2 regions of the Dactylosporangium sp. NPDC006015 genome follow, and region 1 is predicted to be linked to the other one. Evidence: predicted binding sites of a transcription regulator. Region 1 holds the regulator's gene; the other holds the start of a gene.
What was found. Region 1 encodes HrcA, which represses chaperone genes, less so after heat shock. Its sites were predicted from a motif close to GGTTNGCACNCTCNNNNNGAGNGTGCNAACC; they were not measured.

Region 1 (7,973 bases):
GCGACGCGACGAACGCCGAGACGGCCTCGTCGACCTGGTCGGCGGCGACGGCGGCGGTGACCAGACCGATCTCGCGGGCCCGGGCGCCGTCGAACGTCGCCCCCGTCAGGAACAGCTCCGCGGCGGCGCGTGGGGACAGCCGCGGCAGCACCGTGGCGGAGATCACGGCCGGGATGACGCCGATGCGCACCTCGGAGAACGCGAATGTCGCCTCGAGCGAGCAGACCGCGATGTCGGCGGCGGCGATAAGGCCCAGGCCACCCGCGCGGGCGGGCCCGGTGAGCCGCGCGACGACGGGCTTCGGGCACTCCCAGATCGCGGTGAGCACCTCGCCGAGCCGGTTGATCGGCGGCTTGCCCGAGCCGAACGCGGCCGCGGTCTCCTTCAGGTCCGCGCCCGAGCAGAAGACCGGCCCGGTGTGGGTGAGCACGACGACCCGCACGGTGTCGTCCGCGGTGGCGGCGGCGAGCGCGGCGAGAAGCTCCTCGATCAGGGCCGTCGACAGCGCGTTGCGGTTGGCGGGGCTGTCGAGCGTGACCGTCGCCACGCCATGCGCCGTCTGTGACCGTACGAGTGGCATGCGGGCACACTAGTGAAATGCCCGGAACACTGCCAGAAGGTGAGCCGATCCCGCGGGACGGCGCGCTGCCCGACGGGGTCGCCGACGCGGCGGGGGAGGCGGGGTTCGGGGTCTACGTCCACGTCCCGTTCTGCGCGTCCCGCTGCGGGTACTGCGACTTCAACACGTACACCGCCGACGAGGGCGTCCTGAGCGCCGGCTATGCCGAGCAGGTCCTCGACGAGCTGGCCCTGGCCGCCAAGGTGGTCGCGCCGCCGCGGGTCGACACGGTCTTCTTCGGTGGCGGCACGCCGACGCTGCTGCCGCCGGCGGAGCTGGCCCGCATCCTCGACGGCATCGACCGCACCTGGGGCCTCGCCGGCGACGCCGAGGTCACCACGGAGGCCAACCCGGAGTCCGTCGACGCGGCGGGGCTGCGGCAGCTGCGCGCGGCCGGGTTCAACCGGATCTCCCTGGGCATGCAGTCCGTCGCGCCGGGCGTCCTGACGGTGCTCGACCGCCGGCACACCCCCGGGCGGCCGGCGGCGGCGGTCGCGGAGGCGCACGCGGCCGGGTTCGAGCGGGTCAACCTGGACCTGATCTACGGCACGCCCGGCGAGCGCCCCGAGGACTTCGCGGCGTCCCTGCGCACCGTGATCGGCTCGGGCGTGGACCACGTGAGCGCGTACGCCCTGATCGTCGAGGACGGGACCCGGCTGGCGGCCCGCATGCGCCGCGGTGAGCTGCCGTACCCGGACGACGACGTGGCCGCCGACCGCTACCTCGCCGCCGAGCAGGCCCTGACGGAGGCCGGGATGACGTGGTACGAGGTGTCGAACTGGTCCCGCGACTCGCCCTGCCGGCACAACGAGCTCTACTGGCGCGGCGGCGACTGGTGGGGCCTCGGGCCCGGCGCGCACAGTCACGTGCGGGGGGTGCGGTGGTGGAACGTGAAGCACCCGCACACGTACGCGGCGCGCCTCGCCGACGGTGCGTCGCCGGGGCACGCGCGGGAGGTGCTGACCGAGGAGGAGCGGCGCTTCGAGGACGTGCTGCTGCGGATCCGGCTCGCCTCGGGCCTGCCCCTGGCCGTCCTGGAGCCGCCGGCGCTGGAGGGCGCCCGCCGCTGCCTCGACGACGGGCTGCTGGAGGCCGGTCCGTTCGCCGAGGGCCGGGCCGTGCTCACGCTGCGTGGCCGCCTGCTCGCGGACGCCGTGGCCCGCGACCTGACCTGACCTGCCCTGACCTGAACTCAGAGGGGCCGGACATGGCGAGGGGCGGCTCGATGGCCGCCCCTCGAACGATCGGATGCCTTACTTGATGAAGCGGTACGTCATCGGGTAGCGGTACAGCTCGCCGCCGTTGGCCTTCATGCCCGCGATGATCGCGAACACGACGATGACGATCCACGGCACGATGAGCGTGAGGCCGAAGGTGCACACCGACAGCAGGGCGCCCACGAACAGGATGATGCCCCACGTGATGTGGAAGTTCAGCGCCTCGTTGGCGTGCGCCTTGACCGTGGGCGACTCGTTGCCCTTGGCCAGCAGCGCGATGAGCGGGGCGATGAAGCCGATGAAGATGCCACCGAAGTGCGCGATCAGGGCCCAGGTCTTCTCGTCGCTGTTCGCGTAGCCGACCGGGCCGGCGCCGGGGTATCCACCGGGCTGCTGGTATCCGTACTGACCCGGCTGCTGGTAACCGCCGGGCTGCTGGTAGCCACCGGGCTGCTGGTAACCGCCCTGCTGGTAGGCGTTCGGGTCCTGGTAGCCCGCGCCGCTGGTCGGCGGCGGGTAACCTCCACCGGAGACCGGCGGCTGCTGGCCGTAGTCCGGGCCCGGCGGCGGATACTGTGCCCCGCCCGGCATCGAATAGGGGTTGTTGGGGTCCTGCGGCACGCCGTACTCCCCGGGGCGAGGTGGTTCACTCATGGGGGCCACGGTAGGGGTACCGATCAACTATCGCCAGCGACGTGGCATGACTTCTTTTGGACAAACTTGGCGCAGACCAGTCCAATAGCGGCGGTTCGCACACATGACGATCATTCCGTGGGCGGCGCGGGCGACGTAGACTGGCACTCACAAAGTGGGAGTGCCAGTTTCTCGAGGAGGTGCGCATGGCTCTCGACGAGCGCAAGCTCGAGGTCCTGCGTGCCATCGTCGAGGACTACGTCGCCACCCAGGAGCCCGTCGGGAGCAAGGCCCTCGTCGAGCGGCACAACCTGCGGGTCTCGCCGGCGACGGTCCGCAACGACATGGCCGTCCTCGAGGAGGAGGGCTATATCCGGCAGCCGCACACGAGCGCCGGTCGCGTGCCCACCGACGCCGGCTACCGGCTCTTCGTCGACAAGCTGTCCCGCGTCAAGCCGCTGAGCCCCGCCGAGCGCCGGGCGATCGAGCGGTTCCTGATCGGCGCCGTGGACCTCGACGACGTCGTGCACCGCACCGTGCGGCTGCTCGCGCAGCTGACCCGGCAGGTCGCCGTCGTGCAGTATCCGAGCCTGTCGCGGGCCAGCGTGCGCCACTTCGAGCTGGTGCCGCTGTCCACCACCCGGCTGATGGTGGTCATGATCGCTGAGACCGGCCGGGTCGAGCAGCGGATGGTCGACCTGCCCGGCCCGATCCTCGCCGACGACGTCACCGAGCTGCGCCGCAGAATTAACGAGAAGCTCGTCGGCAAGCGCCTCGTGGACACCCCGCCACTCGTCCAGGCGCTCGTCGAGGAGTCCGGGCCGAGCCTGCGCCCGCCGATGACCGTCCTGTCGACCGTCCTGCTGGAGACCCTGGTCGAGCGCACCGAGGAGCGGATCGCGCTCGCCGGCACCGCCAACCTGGCCCGCGGCGGCCTGCTGGACTTCCAGGGTTCGCTGCGGCCGATCCTCGAGGCGCTCGAGGAGGAGGTCATCCTGCTCAAGCTCTTCGGCGAGGTCGAGCCGAGCATGACCCGGGTCCGCATCGGCGACGAGAACGAGATCGAGGACCTGCGCAGCGCGTCGATCGTGGCGACCGGCTATGGGCCGGGCTCCATCGTGGTGGGCGGCATGGGTGTGCTCGGGCCGACGCGGATGGACTACCCCGGAAACATCGCCACGGTGCGTGCCGTGGCACGCTACGTCGGCGATCTGCTGGGACAAGGTTGAACCTCATGGACGAGTCAGGGGCATAGGACTCAGTGGCGAAGGACTACTACGGAATTCTCGGTGTCAAACGGGACTCCACGGCCGACGAGATCAAGCGCGCTTACCGGCGGCTGGCGCGCGAGTTCCACCCGGACGTCAATCCCGATCCTGTGGCACAGGAGAAGTTCAAGGAGATCAACGCGGCCTACGAGGTGCTGTCCGACCCGCGTAAGCGGGAGATGGTCGACCTCGGCGGCGACCCGCTCGCGCCCGGTGGCGGCGGGGCCGGCCCGCAGGGCGGGGCGTTCGTAGGGTTCCAGGACATCATGGACGCGTTCTTCGGCACGACCGCCAGCCGCGGGCCTCGCCCGCGGATCCGGCCGGGCGCCGACGCGATCCTGCGGCTGGACCTCGACCTGCACGAGACCGCGTTCGGTGTCGAGGCACCGATCACCGTCGACACCGCCGTCGTGTGCAGCACCTGCACCGGCGCCGGCACCGCGCCCAACACCCACCCGACCACCTGCGAGATCTGCGGCGGTCGCGGCGAGGTCCAGTCGGTGCAGCGCACGTTCCTCGGCCAGGTCGTCTCGGCCCGGCCGTGTTCGGCCTGCCAGGGCTTCGGCACCGTCATCCCGCACCCGTGCGCGACGTGCGGCGGCGACGGCCGGGTCCGCACCCGCCGCACGCTGACCGTGAAGATCCCGTCCGGCGTCGAGGACGGCATGCGCATCCGCCTCGCCCAGCAGGGCGAGGTCGGCCCCGGCGGCGGCCCGCCCGGGGACCTCTACGTCGAGATCCACGAGCGCCCGCACGACGTGTATTCCCGCAAGGACGACGACCTGCACTGCCGGGTCACCGTCCCGATGACGGCGGCGGCCCTCGGCACCCGGCTGACGATCAAGACCCTCGACGGCGAGGAGACGGTCGACGTCAAGGCCGGCACCCAGCCCAACCAGACGCTGCGCATCCGCGGCAAGGGCGTCCCGCACCTGCGCGGCACCGGCCGCGGTGACCTGCACGTCCACCTCGACGTGCGCACCCCGACGCGGCTGGAGCCGGAGCAGGAGAAGCTGCTGCGCGACTTCGCCCGCACCCGCGGCGAGGAGGTCGCCGAGCTGTCCAAGCAGGGCGGCTTCTTCTCCCGGGTGCGCGACGCGTTCAACGGACACGCGTGAGCGGCCGGAGCGCAGCGGAGGTCGTTCACGCGTGTGGCCTGTTCGGTCCGGATGTCGCGGCGTGAGCCTTCCGCTCTTCCTGGTCCCCGATCTTCCTGTCGGGGACCACTGGCGGCTCGACGGGCCCGAGGGGCATCACGCGGCCAACGTGCAGCGGCTCTCGCCCGGTGAGGCGCTCCTGCTCTGCGACGGCCGCGGCGGCCTGCGGCAGGCGGTGGTCGCGGCGGCGCACAAGGGTGCGCTCGATCTCGACCTCGGCGAACTGAAGCAGGTCCCCGCGCCCGACCCGAGGATCACCGTGGTGCAGGGGATCGCCAAGGGCGAGCGGGCGGAGCTGGCCGTGCAGCTGATGACGGAGCTCGGCGTCGACCGGATCGTCCCGTGGCAGGCCGCCCGCAGCATCGCGCGGTGGAAGGACGCCAAGCCGGTCGAACGGTGGCGGTCCACGGTCCGCGAGGCGGTCAAGCAGTCCCGCCGCGCCTGGCTGCCCGAGGTCACCGACGCGCGGACCACGAAGCAGCTCTCCCTCACCGGCACCGTCCTGCTGTTGCACGAGGAGGCGTCGGAACCGCTGTCGACCGTCCCCCTCGACGGCGACATCACCCTGGTCGTCGGCCCCGAGGGCGGCATCGCACCGGAGGAGCTCGCCGCGTTCCCCGACGCCGTCCCGGTGCGCCTGGGCCCCGAGGTCCTGCGCACGTCGACGGCGGGCGCCGCCGCCCTGGCCGCCCTGTCGGTCCGCCTCGGCCGCTGGTGAGGACCGCTCAGCGGAAGTAGGAGGCGCCGTTCAGGTCGAGGACGGCGCCCGAGGACCATTCCGAGCCCGCGAGGAACAGCACCGCCTCGGCGACCTCCTCGGGCCGGGCGACCCGGTTGAACGGGCTCTGCGCGCGGATCGCGTCGCCGTCGCCGGTGGCCATGACGGCGTTGCCCATGTCGGTGGCGACGAAGCCCGGGGCGACCGCGTTGACGGCGATGCCGCGAGGGGCCAGGGCCAGGGCGAGGGACTGGGTCAGCGAGTTCAGGCCGGCCTTGGCGGCGCCGTACGCCGGGTAGCGGGGTTCGCCGCGGTACGCGCCGCGCGAGGAGACGTTGACGATCCGGCCGCCCTCGCCGAGGTGGCGGGCGGCGCACCAGCAGACGTTGGCGGGGCCGGTCAGGTTGGCGGCCAGGGTCACCTGCCAGGCGGCCTGCCAGGTGGCGTAGTCATCGGTGAGGATCGGGTGCTCGACGGCGACGGCCGCGTTGTTGACGACCACGTCGAGGCCGCCGAGGGAGAGTGCCGCGCCGTCGACGAAGGCCTGGACGGCGGCGGGGTCGGTCAGGTCGCCGGAGACGATCACGTGACCGTCGCCGGGCAGCGCCGCCCGGACCTTCTCGGCGAGGTCCGCCGAGTCGCGGTGGTGCACCGCGACCGTGTCGCCCGCCGCGGCGAACGCGTGCGCGACCGCCTCGCCGATGCCGCGGGATGCCCCTGTCACCAACACCTTGCGTCCAGCCATGGCAGCACCGTACAAGAGCCGCAGGACACATACGATGCGACTGTGACTGATGACTGCCTGTTCTGCCGCATCGTCGCGGGCGAGATCCCGGCGACCGTGGTCCACGAGACCGACGACACCCTGGCGTTCCGCGACATCGACCCGAAGGCGCCCACGCACGTGCTGGTGATCCCGAGGGCGCATCACGCCGACGTCGCGGCGCTCACCGCCGCCGACCCGGCGCTCGCCGGGAAGGTGCTCGCCGCCTGCGCCGCGGTGGCGGAGCAGGAGGGGCTGACCGGCGACGGGTACCGGCTCATCTTCAACACCGGTCGGTTCGGCGGCCAGGAGGTCTTCCACGTGCACGGGCACGTGCTCGGCGGCCGCCCGCTCGGCCGGATGCTGGCGGCATGACCGCGCTCGAGAAGTACGAGCGGCTCGCCCGTCAGGTCCAGGCCGAGGCCCGCGTTCCGGCGCTGAGCGTCGCGATCCACCGGGCGGACCGGCCGCTGTGGACGTTCACCGTCGGCGCGGACGTCGACGAGCGCAGCCAGCTGCGGATCGGCTCGGTCACCAAGACGTTCACGGCGGTGCTGGTCATGCAGTGCCGCGACGAGGGGCTCCTGGACCTCGACGACCCGATCTCCCGGCACCTGCCGGTGAAGGCGCACGGCGACCTGACCGTCGGCAGGATGCTGTCGCACCTGTCGGGGCTGCAGCGTGAGCCGTTCGGCGACGTCTGGGACACGATGCAGGCGCCTGACGTGGACACGCTGCTCGACCAGCTCGACCGGGCCGAGCGGGTGCTGCCGGCCGGCCGGCGGTTCCACTACTCCAACCTCGCGATCGCCCTGCTCGGGCACCTCGCCGGGCGGCTGCGCGGCGGCACCTGGGAGGAGGTGCTGCGGGAGCGGATCCTCGACCCGCTCGGCCTGGACGACGTCGTCGTCACGCCGGCCCGGCCGGTCGTCGGCTACCAGGTCGACGCCTGGTCCGACTACGCGCACCCGGAGCCCCCGGACGACTTCGGCGCGGTCGGCCCGGCGGCGCAGCTGTGGAGCACCGCCGCGGACCTGGCGAAGTGGGCGGCGTTCCTGGCCGACCCGCGCGCGGTCGACCCTTCCGGCGGCGTCCTGGCGGCGGAGACGGTCGAGGAGATGCGGGCGCCGCGGGCCGTCACCGAGGACGTGCTGTGGGCGCGGGGGATCGGCCTGGGCCTGATCCTGCAGCCGCAGCCCGGCGGCGACCGGATCGTGCACGTCGGGCACGACGGGGCGATGCCGGGGTTCCTCGCCGGCGCCTACGGGCGGGTCGGCGGCGCCGGCACCCCCGCGGCGTTCGGGGCGGCGGCGCTCGGCTCGTCCGGCACCGCCGGTGAGGTCATCGACCTGACGCACCGGCTGCTCGCCGCGGCGGTCGAGAGCGACCCGGCCGACATCGCGCCGTGGCAGCCGGCCGAGCCGCCGCCGCAGCGGTACCGCTCGCTGCTGGGCCGCTGGTGGGGTGAGGGCTTCGAGTACGTCTTCAGCTGGCACTCCGGCGCCCTGCAGGCGCGGCAGGCGGACCAGCCCGCGAACCGTCCCCCGGCGGTCTTCGCGCCGGTCGACGGCCAGCCGGACGTGTTCCGCACGGTGTCC
Region 2 (7,973 bases), on a different contig from region 1:
CCCGTATATCTGTTGTCCGTCGATACGTCTCTGCGCCACGCTGGCGGGCATGAGTCAGGACCTCAGCATCGTCGAGCTGGACGCCGATGACCCGGCGGCGGTCGACGCGGCCTTCACCATCGGTAACGAGGCGATCCTCGCCGACCTGCCGGACTTCCCACCGAGCTGCCGGGCCGAGCACGAGGTCCGGGTCCGCCTGCCGATGCCGGGCACGGACCGGCACACGTTCCTGGCGTATCGCGACGGTCTCGCGGTCGGGCTCGTACAGGCGGATCTCCCGATATTCGACAATCTGAACAAATCGTTCCTCGACGTGCTGGTCCTGAAGGAGCACCGGCGGCGGGGCGTCGGGCGGGCGCTGTTCCGGCACGCGGTCGGCTTCGGCCTGGCCCGTGGTCGCACCTCGGTGATGGGGTTCAGCGTGATCACCGACGCCGGTGGCGCGCCGACCGGCTCCTCGGCGCCGTTCGCCGCGGCGCTCGGCCTGGACAACAAGCTCCTGGACGTGCGCCGCCGGCTCGACCTGTCGACCGCCGACGATGCCGAGCTGGCGAGGATGCTCGCCACGAGCTGGCCGAAGGCGGCCGGCTACAGCACCGTCCAGTGGGGCAACACGCCGCCCGAGGAGCTGCTCGAGGACATGGCGCTGCTGGACAGCTCCTTCCTCGACGAGGCGCCGAAGGGTGACCTCGACCTGGAGGCGGAGAAGGTCGACGCCGATCGTCTGCGGCGGGTGTACGAGACGCGCGCCCGCTACGGTGCGCGCCCGTACGAGACCGGCGTCATCCACGACGCGACCGGCCGGCTCGTCGCGTTGAGCGCGCTACGGATGAGCAAGACCGTCGACTGGCACGCGTGGCAGCAGATCACCCTGGTGCACCCGGCGCACCGGGGGCACCGGCTCGGCCTGATCTCCAAGCTGGTCAACCTGCAGACCATGCGCGCACAGGAGCCGGCGGTCCGGATCGTCGACACGTTCAACGCCGAGGTCAACTCGCACATGATCGCGATCAACGAGGCGATGGGTTTCCGCGCGCTCGACCGGTGGGCCAACTGGCAGGCGTCAGTCGCGTGAGCGGTCCTCGTACATGGCGAGGAAGATCGAATAAGGTCGGCCGTGGGTGCGCTCGCGGCCGGCGTATTCGTCGAGCAACGTCTCGAAGCGGTCCTGCAGCTCCTGCCACTCCGCCGGGGTGAGCCGCAGCCCGAGCCGGGCGAAGTTGACCGTGTCGGCCTGACCGTCCAGCATCGCCAGCTCGTCGTTGAACGCGTCGAGCATCGCCCGGTTGGTGCCCGCGCCCTGGTCGCCGAGGCTGAGCTGCCACGACTTGGTCGTCGACAGGTAGGGCACCTCGCGCGTGCCGCGCGGCCCGCGGCGCTCCTCCTGAGGCACCAGGAACCCCGTCGCGACCAGCGTCCGGACGTGGTGCAGCACGGTCGCCGGGTTGGCGTCGAGCCGCTCGGCGATCTCCTTGTTGGTGAGCGCACGGTCCAGGCAGAGCCGGATGATGCGCAGGCGGACGCCGGAGGCGAGTGCCTTGGCCTCCGCGTCGGTCGCTGGTCGCCGCATCGTCCGAGTCTAACGATTGACTTTTCCCAATCGGTCATCGACAGTGGGTCCGTGAGACTCGGCCTGCTCCGCGATCGCGACTTCCGGCTGCTCTTCACCGCCGACACCATCAGCCAGGTCGGCACCCAGGTGACCCTGCTCGCGCTGCCGCTCGTCGCCGTGCTCACGCTCGACGCGACCGCGCTGGAGGTCGGGGTCCTGGCCGCCTGCGAGACCGCCGCGTTCCTGCTGGTCGGACTGCCCGCCGGGGCCCTCGTGGACCGGCTCCGGCGGCGCGAGACGATGATCGTCGCCGACCTCCTGCGGGCGGTCCTGCTCGCCTCCGTGCCGCTGGCGTGGTGGAGCGACACGTTGCGGATGCCGCAGCTGTACGTGGTGGGCCTGCTCTGCGGGGTGTGCACGGTCTTCTTCGACGTGGGGTACCAGAGCTACCTGCCGTTCCTGGTCGGCAAGGACCGCCTGGTCGAGGGCAACGCGATCCTGGAGATGGTGCGCTCCACCTCCCAGATCGGCGGCCCGAGCGTCGCCGGCGGCCTGGTCAAGGTGCTCGGCGGCCCGCTCGCCCTCGCCACCGACGCGGCCAGCTACGTGCTGTCGGCGCTGTTCCTGTGGCGGATCCGCAAGATCGAGGAGCGCCCGGCCCGCAAGCCCGACGCGCACCTCGGCCGGGAGATCCTGGAGGGCCTCCGGTTCGTCGTGGGCAACCGGCTGCTGCGGGCGATCTCCATGTGCACGGGCACCGGCAACTTCTTCGGCTCCATGTACGGCGCGATGCTGATCGTCTACTTCGCCCGGGACCTCGCCCTGTCGCCGGCGGTCATCGGCCTGTGGTTCAGCGTCACCGGGCTCGGCGCGCTGGCCGGCGCGTTCCTGGTCGGGCCGTTCGTGCGCTGGTTCGGGCAGGGGCCGGCGATGTGGATCTCGATGCTCGCCGCGTCCCTCGGCGAGCTGCTGGTGCCGTTCGCGCGCGACGACTGGCGGCTCTGGCTCGCGGCGGCGGGCAGCATCGTCTTCGGCATCGGCGTCGTGGTCTACAACGTGACCCAGGTCAGCTTCCGGCAGACGATCACGCCCGACGACCTGCTCGGCCGGATGAACGCCACGATGCGGTTCATCGTCTGGGGCACGATGCCGATCGGCGGGCTCGTCGGCGGCGCGCTCGGCACCGTCATCGGCGTGCACGAGACCATCTGGGTGGCGTGCGCCGGAATGCTGGTTTCGGTGGTGCCGCTCGTTCTGTCACCCTTGCGGAAGCTCCGCGAGTTGACGTCCGCACCTTCCGCGGGCACGGAAGCAGTGCGGAAGTAGGCCGATCTTGCGGTTGTGGGCGGTTGCGTGGTTCCAGTCACGGCTTCCTGGCACAACCGCAAGATCGGCGCTTCCATCCACATTCGTCTGACATTTTGCTTATTCTTTACCGGTACGATTCGACGCCTGACGATGCGCTGGCATTTGTCGGACCGCTCAAGAAAGGTCCCATCGGAAACCTTTTGCGTGCGCATGAACCGTGACCTTGCTGTCCGATTTGGGGCTGTCGGGTCTCGGGTTGTCTCGTGTACCGTCCGTTTCGGTCGTCGATCCTCGCGCCGGTGCCACGCTCATGGCCCGGCGTGCCGGCCGAGGACCTCAAGGCTGGTCCCCACAGCCAGCCGGAGTACGAAGAGGGACCGAAAGCAGAGGAAGTGCACCGTGGCACAGGGCACCGTCAAGTGGTTCAACAGCGAAAAGGGCTATGGCTTCATCGCGGTCGACGGGGGGCAGGACGTCTTCGTCCACTTCTCCGCGATCGAGATGGATGGCTACAAATCGCTGGAAGACGGACAGCGCGTCGAGTTCGAGATCGCGCAGGGCCAGAAGGGCCCGCAGGCCGAGAAGGTTCGTCACCTCGCCTGACAGATCGTTCGTCCACCCCCGCCGGGGCACCGTCCTCATTGATGAGGAACGGTGCCCTGCGTCTTTTCCGCCATTGTTCGTGCCATTCATGCCTGATTTGTAGGTGTTTGCACGCTTCGACCACCCTGGCCGTCACCTCGGCTTTGCTTGCACTCGACGGGCCAGAGTGCTAAACAGGAGTTGGCACTCGCAACAGGTGAGTGCCAACGGTCGGGGCGGTGCAGCGCCTGGGCGCGGGAGCGTCGAGGGGCTGGTCGTCGCGGGCTCATCCGGCCCGACCATTGAGGATCCCGCTGGGTCCTTGAAGGTGCGAAAGCAGGCGGTGAGCCGCCGGCCCCACGTGGGTCGCGAGGCGTAGCCGGAGTGTCCAGGAGGACAACGCCGAATGGCCAAGATTATCGCGTTCGACGAGGAAGCGCGCCGCGGCCTCGAGCGGGGCATGAACACCCTCGCCGACGCCGTCAAGGTGACGCTGGGCCCCAAGGGCCGCAACGTCGTCCTCGAGAAGAAGTGGGGCGCGCCCACCATCACCAACGATGGTGTGAGCATCGCCAAGGAGATCGAGCTCGAGGACCCCTACGAGAAGATCGGCGCCGAGCTGGTCAAGGAGGTCGCGAAGAAGACGGACGACGTCGCCGGTGACGGCACGACGACCGCGACCGTCCTCGCCCAGGCGCTGGTCCGTGAAGGTCTGCGCAACGTCGCCGCGGGTGCCAACCCGATGGCGCTGAAGCGCGGCATCGAGGCCGCCGTCGCGTCCGTCGCGTCGGAGCTGGCCAACCTTGCCAAGGACGTCGAGACCAAGGAGCAGATCGCCTCCACGGCCTCGATCTCCGCCGGTGACTCCACCGTCGGCGAGATCATCGCCGAGGCGATGGACAAGGTCGGCAAGGAAGGCGTCATCACCGTCGAGGAGAGCAACACCTTCGGGCTCGAGCTGGAGCTCACCGAGGGCATGCGCTTCGACAAGGGCTACATCTCGCCGTACTTCGTCACCGACACCGAGCGGATGGAGACGGTCCTCGACGACCCGTACATCCTCATCGTCGAGTCGAAGATCTCCGCGGTGAAGGACCTCCTCCCCGTGCTGGAGAAGGTCATGCAGTCCGGCAAGCCCCTCGCGATCATCTCCGAGGACGTCGAGGGCGAGGCCCTCGCGACCCTGATCGTGAACAAGATCCGTGGCACGTTCAAGTCCGTCGCCGTCAAGGCCCCGGGCTTCGGCGACCGCCGCAAGGCCATGCTGACCGACATCGCGATCCTGACCGGCGGTCAGGTCATCTCCGAGACCGTCGGTCTCAAGCTGGAGAACGCGTCGCTCGACCTGCTCGGCAAGGCCCGCAAGGTCGTCATCACCAAGGACGAGACCACCATCGTCGAGGGCTCCGGCGACGCCGAGGGCATCAACGGCCGGGTGGCGCAGATCCGTGCCGAGATCGAGAAGTCGGACTCGGACTACGACCGCGAGAAGCTGCAGGAGCGCCTGGCGAAGCTCGCCGGCGGTGTCGCGGTCATCAAGGTCGGCGCGGCCACCGAGGTCGAGCTCAAGGAGCGCAAGCACCGCATCGAGGACGCCGTGCGCAACGCGAAGGCGGCCGTCGAGGAGGGCATCGTCCCCGGCGGTGGCGTCGCGCTCGTCCAGGCCGGCAAGTCGGCCTTCGACAAGCTGGACCTGGTCGGCGACGAGGCCACCGGCGCCAACATCGTCAAGGTCGCCCTTGACGCGCCGCTGCGCCAGATCGCCGTGAACGCCGGCCTTGAGGGCGGCGTCGTGGTCGAGAAGGTCCGCAACCTGGACGCCGGCTGGGGCCTCAACGCCGCCACCGGCGACTACGTGAACCTCCTGGCCGAGGGCATCATCGACCCGGCCAAGGTCACCCGCTCCGCCCTGCAGAACGCCGCCTCGATCGCGGCGCTCTTCCTCACCACCGAGGCAGTGGTCGCGGACAAGCCGGAGAAGACCCCGGCCCCCGCGGGCGCCCCCGGCGGCGGCGACATGGACTTCTGAGTCCAGCTCTTCCAAGAAGGGCAGGCCCGTTCCGGGCCTGCCCTTCTTGCTGTCCACACACTTCCGACCCGCCACTGACGGTTTTGCCGCGGGCCTCAGCCCCGCCGCTGACGGTTTGCCGCCGGCTCCAGCCCCGGCGTTGACGGTCCGCCGCTGGCCCCGCCCGTCGCTGACGGTTTGTTGCGCGGCGGGCCGTCTCCGCCGCTCGGCGTCTGACCGGGCCCTCTCTGACCGGGCGATTCCGCCTGTGGTCGGCCGCCCTCCGGCGTCTGGTCGGCCCAACCGTGGTTCTTCTGCCTGTGGTTGGCCGCCTTCCTCCGGCGGTTGGTCGGCCCGGTCGCGATTCCGCTCGGTGTTTGTCGCCCCGGCGCTGGTCGGCCCCACGGCGATTCGTCCGTGGTTGGCTGCCCGGGCTGCGATCTTGTCTGCGGTTTGCCTGCCGTGATCAGCGCGGCGCCGTGGCGTCTCCGTCCTCCAGCCATGATCGAAGGACGGATCTGGTTGTGCGGGCGGCCGGATCCGTCCTTCGATCATGGCGGGGCGGGGCGGCTGGCGGCGGGGGCGTGGGGCCAGCCGCAGGTGTCGCGCAGGACGCGCAGCGTGTTCTCTCAGCCCAGGCGGCGCAGGTCGGCGGGCCGCGATTCCGTCCGTGGTTGTCGCCCGGCATTTGGTCAGCCCGGCGGCGACGCTTCGCGCCGCGTTGGTCGGTCCTGCGGCGATTCGCCGTGGTTGGCTGGGCAGGGCTGCGTTCTTGTCTGTGGTTGGCCTGCCGTGATCAGCGCGGCGTCGTGGCGTCTCCGTCCTCCAGCCATGATCCAAGGACCGATCTGGCCGCCAGCACGACCGGATCCGTCCTTCGATCATGGCGGGGGTGTAGCGGCTGGCGGCCGGGCGTGGTGGGTCAGTCGCAGGTGTCGCGCAGGACGCGCAGCGTGTTCTCTCAGCCCAGGTGGTGCAGGTCGGTGGGCCGCGATTCCGCCTGTGGCTTGTCGCGCCGGCGTTTGGTCGGTCCGGCGGCGATGCTTCGGCGCCGCGCTGGTCGGCCCCGCGGTGATTCGCCCGCGGTTGGTTACCCGGGCTGCGTTCTTGTCTGCGGTTTGCCTGCCGTGATCAGCGCGGCGTCGTGGCGTCTCCGTCCTCCAGCCATGATCGAAGGACGGATCTGGTTGTGCGGGCGGCCGGATCCGTCCTTCGATCATGGCTGGGGTGTGGGGGTCAGCCGCAGGTGTCGCGCAGGACGCGCAGTGTGTTCTCCCAGCCCAGGCGGCGCAGGTCGGCGTCGGACCAGCCGCGGGTCCGTAGCTCCTCGAACAGGGACTGGTACGTCGACACGTCGTGGAGGCCGGTGGGCAGGACTTCCGTACCGTCGAAGTCGCCGCCTATGCCGACCGCGGTGATGCCGGCGACGTCGCGGACGTGCTCCACGTGGTCGGCGACGTCGCGGACGGTGGACGGGGGGCAGGGGTTGGCGGCGATCCAGTCGCGCTGCAGGCGTTCGAACTCCTGGGAGCCGTACTCGGCGGGGATGGCGTCCTCCACGCGGACGAGCTCGTCGCCCCACTGGCGGCAGGTCTCGTTGAGGAAGAACGGCACGAACGTCACCATCACCACGCCGCCGGTGTCGCGGACCCGGGTGAGGACGTCGTCGGGGACGTTGCGCGGGTGGTCGCACAGGGCGCGGGCGGAGGAGTGCGAGAAGAACGCCGGCGCCGTGGACACGTCGAGCGCCGCGTGCATCGTCTCGGGGGCCACGTGCGACAGGTCGGCCATCATGCCGAGCCGGTTCAGCTCGCGGACCACCTCCACGCCGAACGCCGACAGGCCGCCGACCGCGGGCTCGTCCGTCGCGCTGTCGGCCCAGGCGGTGTTCTTGCCGTGGGTGAGCGTGAGGTAGCGGACGCCCAGGCGGTACAGACTGCGCAAAACGCCGAGAGAGTCATCGATGCAATGCCCGCCCTCGGCGCCGAGCAGCGACGCGATCCGTCCGGTTTCGCTGATCCGCTCGACCTCGTCGGCGGTCGTCGCCAGCGCGAGCTCGCCGGGGTGCGCGTCGACCAGCCGGTGCACCAGGTCGATCTGCTCGAGCACCTTCACGGTGGCCTCGGACTGAGGGATGCCGCACGGGACGTACACCGACCAGAACTGCGCCTTGACGCCGCCCTGCCGGAGGCGGGGGAGATCCGTGTGCAGCCCTGCGGCGTGACCCGCGATGTCGGCCGGGCCGCGCATCCGCAGCCGCCACGGCAGGTCGTTGTGGCCGTCGATTACTGGTATCGCACCGCTCATCCCCGCGACTCTAGATGCGAAATGTGGAATTTGCCCGCATCACGTGAACGGTCCTCATATGGTGGGAGCGGCCTACACGAGGGGGAAGCCATGGGTAAGTCACAGAAGAACAGCAACTTCGACAGCCGCGGCATGCACCGCAGCGAAGACGACCTCGGCTACATGGACCCAGACCGTTCCGACGACATGATGATCACCCCGGACGCGGACATCACG

Region 2: groL (chaperonin GroEL) is a predicted target of HrcA. The motif match lies at 3,642-3,672, and genes of this name have one in related genera.

What each region holds. Positions count from the first base shown of each region.
Region 1 is NZ_JBEXUD010000007.1:87,159-95,131, forward strand. It holds gene ABZ321_RS14490 (enoyl-CoA hydratase-related protein) at 1-580, opposite strand, end outside; gene hemW (radical SAM family heme chaperone HemW) at 598-1,794, shown strand; gene ABZ321_RS14500 (DUF4870 domain-containing protein) at 1,873-2,490, opposite strand; gene hrcA (heat-inducible transcriptional repressor HrcA) at 2,676-3,698, shown strand; gene dnaJ (molecular chaperone DnaJ) at 3,731-4,855, shown strand; gene ABZ321_RS14515 (16S rRNA (uracil(1498)-N(3))-methyltransferase) at 4,917-5,612, shown strand; gene ABZ321_RS14520 (SDR family oxidoreductase) at 5,620-6,357, opposite strand; gene ABZ321_RS14525 (histidine triad nucleotide-binding protein) at 6,400-6,750, shown strand; gene ABZ321_RS14530 (serine hydrolase domain-containing protein) at 6,747-7,973, shown strand, end outside.
Region 2 is NZ_JBEXUD010000002.1:109,515-117,487, reverse strand. It holds gene ABZ321_RS03680 (GNAT family N-acetyltransferase) at 50-1,075, shown strand; gene ABZ321_RS03675 (helix-turn-helix domain-containing protein) at 1,064-1,570, opposite strand; gene ABZ321_RS03670 (MFS transporter) at 1,622-2,878, shown strand; gene ABZ321_RS03665 (cold-shock protein) at 3,260-3,463, shown strand; gene groL (chaperonin GroEL) at 3,849-5,471, shown strand; gene ABZ321_RS03655 (dipeptidase) at 6,687-7,757, opposite strand; gene ABZ321_RS03650 (hypothetical protein) at 7,848-7,973, shown strand, end outside.